DNA from 2 places in the Streptomyces sp. MS19 genome. Region 1 is predicted to be linked to the other one. Evidence: riboswitches for the same ligand, from Rfam matches in the RefSeq annotation. Region 1 holds a riboswitch; the other holds the start of a gene.

Region 1 (2,388 bases):
GGCGTCCGTGACGTCCTCGACCGCGCCGCCCGTCCGCCGCGCGATGTCCAGGACGTACGGGCCGTCCGCCGGGTTGCCGATGGCGAGGGACTTGGCGATCGTGTCGGGCCGCACCGGCCGCACCACGTCGTGGCCCTCGCGCCAGGCGCGCGAGACCGGGGAGCAGCCCGCGGCCTGGGCGCCGAAGATCCGGTAGGGCCGGTCCTCGACCAGGCCCGTCTCGATCAGCTCCCTGAGCCCCTTGTCGATCTTGGTCAGCTGGGAGCCGGAGGCGATCGGGATGACGATCTGGTCCGGCAGCCGCCAGCCGAGCTGCTCGCAGATCTCGAACGCCAGGGTCTTCGAGCCCTCGGCGTAGTACGGCCGCAGGTTGACGTTGGTGAAGCCCCAGCCCTCTCCGGCCGGGTCGCCGATCAGTTCGCTACAGAAACGATTCACGTCGTCGTAGTTGCCCTCGATGGCCACGACGTCGCCGCCGTAGACCGCCGCCATGACGACCTTGCCCTCCTCCAGGTCGTGCGGGATGAACACGCAGGACCGCAGGCCGGCGCGGGCGGCGGCCGCGCCGACGGCGCCCGCCAGGTTGCCGGTGGAGGAGCAGGAGAGCGTGGTGAAGCCGAAGGCGCGGGCGGCCTCGACGGCGTTCGCGACGACGCGGTCCTTGAAGGAGTGCGTCGGGTTGCCCGAGTCGTCCTTCACGTACAGGCCGCCGGTCACGCCCAGCTCGGTGGCGAGCCGGTCGGCCTTCACGAGCTGGGTGAAGCCGGGGTTCAGGTTGGGCTTGTCGGCGACGTCCGCGGGCACGGGCAGCAGCGGAGCGTAACGCCAGATGCTCTTCGGCCCGGCCTCGATGCGGCGGCGCAGGCCCTCGGGGTCCCCCGTGGGGAGGTCGTAGGCGATCTCCAGGGGGCCGAAACAGGACTCACAGGCGAAGCTCGGGCTGAGCGGGAAACGCTCGCCGCACTCGCGGCAGGAGAGCGCCACGGCGGGGCCGAGATCGACAGTGGCGGCGGGTGACTGGTCGGCTGCGGTCAGCACGGACATGGGTGCGGGAGCCCCTTCTCCTCATCTTCCCCGGGCGTCTCTCGCCACAGGACGGAATTGGCACCTTCCCCACCGGGAGCCCCGCGTACGGACACGGAACCGGCGGAAGGGTTGCCGGGGCTTCAACGGGCCGTTCCCTCTGCCCCTCTGGATGAGCGGTATGCGATTGTCTGCGCGGGGCCCCGATATCCGGAGGACACCTGCGCTGTCCGCGATCGTAACGGACGGCACCGACAATGGCTCGGGCCGTCCGGTCCGCGAGACACAGGGCAAAATCAGGTGGCCGAGCGGGTTGGGGCACCCCAGGAAGGGGCAGATACGGCCATACGGAGTAAAAGTGGCCGAACGCGAACAGGAGCGACATTCGTGCTGGTAGAGGCAGAGGAATGGCTGCACCGCCGATCCTGGACCGCCGCTGACCGCCCGCTGCCGCAGCTGTTGCACGCGAAGCGGACAGCGGGCGCGGCAGGGAGCATCAGCGTGGTCCTCCCCGCGCTGAACGAGGAGGGGACCGTCGGTGCCATCGTGGAAGCACTCCGGCGCGACCTCATGGAGGACGTGCCCCTGATCGACGAGCTGCTCGTGGTGGACTCCGGGTCCACCGACCGCACCTCCGAGGTCGCGGCCGCGGCGGGCGCGAAGGTCGTCCACCGCGACGAGATCCTGCCGCGCATACCCACCGTGCCCGGCAAGGGCGAGGTGCTCTGGCGCTCGCTGCTCGCGGCGAGCGGCGAGATCGTCGCCTTCGTGGACGCCGACCTGAAGGACTTCGACTCGCGGTTCGTCTCCGGCATCCTCGGCCCGCTGCTCACCGAGCCCGACGTGCAGCTGGTCAAGGCGATGTACGACCGGCCGCTCGGCGACAAACCGAACGGCGCCCACCAGGGCGGCCGCGTCACCGAGCTGGTCGCCCGCCCGCTGCTGAACCTGCACTGGCCGCAGCTGGCCGGTGTGGTGCAGCCGCTCGGCGGGGAGTACGCGGCGCGCAGGTCGCTGCTGGAACAGCTGCCGTTCCCCGTCGGGTACGGCGTCGAGCTGGGCCTGCTGATCGACACGCTGCACGTCGCGGGCCTCGACGCGGTCGGCCAGGTCGACGTCGGGGTGCGCAAGCACCGCCACCAGGACGGGCAGGCGCTCGGCCGCATGGCCACCGCCATCATGCGGACGGCGCAGAGCAGGCTGCCCGGCACGGTCCTGCCCCGGCGGGTGGGGCTCACCCAGTTCGAGCGGACGGAGGCGGGCGGCTTCAGCCCGCGGACGCACCCGATCGACGCGGACGAGCGCCCGCCGATGTGCGGGGTCCCGGAGTACGCGGCGCGGCAGGCGGCCTGACCCGGGCCGTAC
Region 2 (2,388 bases), on a different contig from region 1:
CCGCGCTCGCCGACCACCCGAAGGTCTGGGCGGCGGGCGGGACGCCGCACACGGTCTTTCCCACCACGTACGCCGAGTTGCTGGCTCTCACCGGGGGGACCGCGCTGGTCGTCGCGGGGTGAGCGTCAGGACCAGGCGTCCCGCTCCTGGCCGAGGCGCACGCCGACGCGCCGCACGTGGAGGAGCATGCGGCGGCTCATGAGATAGCCGGGGATCAGCAGCGCCGCCAGTACCACCCACATCAGCGCGGCGGCGTCGCGCCCGGCCAGCCACTGCGCCGCGCTCGTCACCAGGAACATGCCGGTCAGCAGCGGCCAGAACCACCAGCGGCGGGCGAGCTGCCTGCGCTGCTGCCGGACGAGGAGCGCCATCTCGCGGCGCGCCGCCGGGTCGCGCGGGATGCGTTCCTGCCTGATGCGCCGGAGTAGGACGGGCAGGCGTGCGGGCGGCACGCCGACCTGCGAGGCGTACGTCCGCCGCGCGAACCGGCTCATCGCGGCCGTCAGCCCCGTCCACAGCACCCAGGCGGCGCCCAGGCCCAGCGCGCGCGGCGCGTCCGCCAGCCACGCGATCAGCACAGCGGCCACCGCCCCGGCGGCGGCGAGGGCCCCGAGGAACACCCAGGGCTGGTCGAGGGGGCGCCGTTCCGCCTCCCAGTCGATGTCGCCACCCGCGCTGTCACCCGCCGCGTCCACCGTCCTCGCCGTCCCTTCCGCCGGTCGCCTCCGCGTGTCCTCGCTGTCCGGATACCCGGCGGGGAGCCGCCCAAGGTCGGTCGGTCAACGGGAAGTTGACGGGGGGCGGCCGGCCGCGCGTCCGCTGGCTGAGACGGGCTTACGGGCCGTTCGGGCGCTGTGCCAGAATCCTCGGCGAGGTCACGAGTGACAGCGCCATGGGCCCCGGCCCGCTGTCCGGCAACCCTCCGTCGTGGCGGGGTGCCCCGGGTGATGACCGGGCGGTGGGACAGACGTCCCGCGGCAAGTGCGGCTTCGAGGAGTACTCCATGCGCATGCGAATGCGGTAGAGCGCCGGGCGCTCCCCTTCCCCGTCCCACCGGCCGCACCCCGGCCGTTCCCCCTTTTTCCCGTGTCCCGGCGCCGTCGCCGCGCCATGCCTTCGGGAGGCCACGCCATGACCGTTTCCGGTATCCCCGCCACCGACGTCACCCCGCCGCGGCAGGACGACGCGCTCGCCGTCCTCAGCTCGGACGTCACCGTTCCCCTCGCCACCGGCGGCGAGGTCACGTACGCCGCCCTCGACTATGCCGCCAGCGCCCCCGTCCTGCGCCGCGTCTGGAACGAGGTCGCCGCCTACGCGCCGCTGTACGGCAGCGTCCACCGCGGCACGGGCCACCTCTCCCGGCTGTCCACCGAGTTGTTCGAGGCGAGCCGCGAGACGGTCGCCGCGTTCCTCGGCGCGCGCCCCGGCGACCAGGTCCTCTTCACCCGCTCCACGACCGACTCGCTGGGCCTGCTGGCCGCCGCGCTCCCCGCCGGGACGCACGTCCTCGTCTTCGAGACCGAGCACCACGCCGCCCTGCTGCCCTGGGCCCACCACGGCCACGACGTCGCGTACCTCGACGCGCCCGCCGGCCCGGCCGATGCCGTCGCCACCGCCGAGGCCGCCCTGGCGGCGCTGCCGGAGGGCGAGGCGCTGCTGTGCGTCACGGGCGCGTCCAACGTCACCGGCGAGCTGTGGCCCGTACGCGAACTGGCCGCCGCCGCCCACCGCCACGGCGCCCGCATCGTCCTGGACGCGGCGCAACTCGCCCCGCACCGGCGGATCGACATCACCGCGCTGGACGTGGACTGGGTCGCGTTCTCCGGGCACAAGCTGTACGCGCCGTTCGGCTCAGGTGTCCTCGCGGGCCGCTCCGACTGGCTCGACGCCGCCCCGCCCTACCTCGCGGGCGGCGGCGCCACCCGCGTCGTCAGCCGCAGCGCGGACGGCGGGGTCACGGTCGAGTGGAACACCGACGAGGCGCGCCACGAGGCCGGGTCGCCCAACGTCGTCGGCGCGCTCGCCGTCGCCGCCGCCTGCCGCGCCCTCACCGAGGCGGGCCACGACACGCTCCTCGCCCACGAACGGCGGCTGCTCGCCGTCCTGCGCGAAGGGCTCGCCACGATCCCCGCCGTCCGGGAGCTGTCGCTGTTCGGCGCGGAGGCCGACCGCGTGCCCGTCGTCTCGTTCACCGTCGCCGGATGGGACAGCGCCGACCTCGCGCGCACGCTGTCCGACCGGTACGGCATCGGCGTGCGCTCCGGGCTGTTCTGCGCGCAGCCGCTGGTGCGCGCGCTGCTCGGCGCGTCGGCGACGGACGGCGACTGCGACGGGCCCGTGCAGGCCGTGCGTGCCAGCTTCGGCGCGGGCACACCGGACGAGCACGTC

The links. A riboswitch is a leader RNA that binds a small molecule or an ion and turns the genes downstream of it on or off. The one in region 1 is predicted to bind S-adenosylmethionine.
Region 2: another riboswitch for S-adenosylmethionine. It lies ahead of ACL02R_RS05725 (aminotransferase class V-fold PLP-dependent enzyme); the one in region 1 lies ahead of thrC (threonine synthase).

The regions. Positions count from the first base shown of each region.
Region 1 covers NZ_JBJZOH010000003.1:161,927-164,314, reverse strand. Annotated here, with positions in the region: gene thrC (threonine synthase) at 1-1,044, opposite strand, end outside; SAM riboswitch class I at 1,063-1,202, opposite strand; gene ACL02R_RS04815 (glucosyl-3-phosphoglycerate synthase) at 1,411-2,376, shown strand.
Region 2 covers NZ_JBJZOH010000004.1:36,304-38,691, forward strand. Annotated here, with positions in the region: gene ACL02R_RS05715 (YbaK/EbsC family protein) at 1-122, shown strand, start outside; gene ACL02R_RS05720 (hypothetical protein) at 126-695, opposite strand; SAM riboswitch class IV at 874-990, shown strand; gene ACL02R_RS05725 (aminotransferase class V-fold PLP-dependent enzyme) at 1,132-2,388, shown strand, end outside.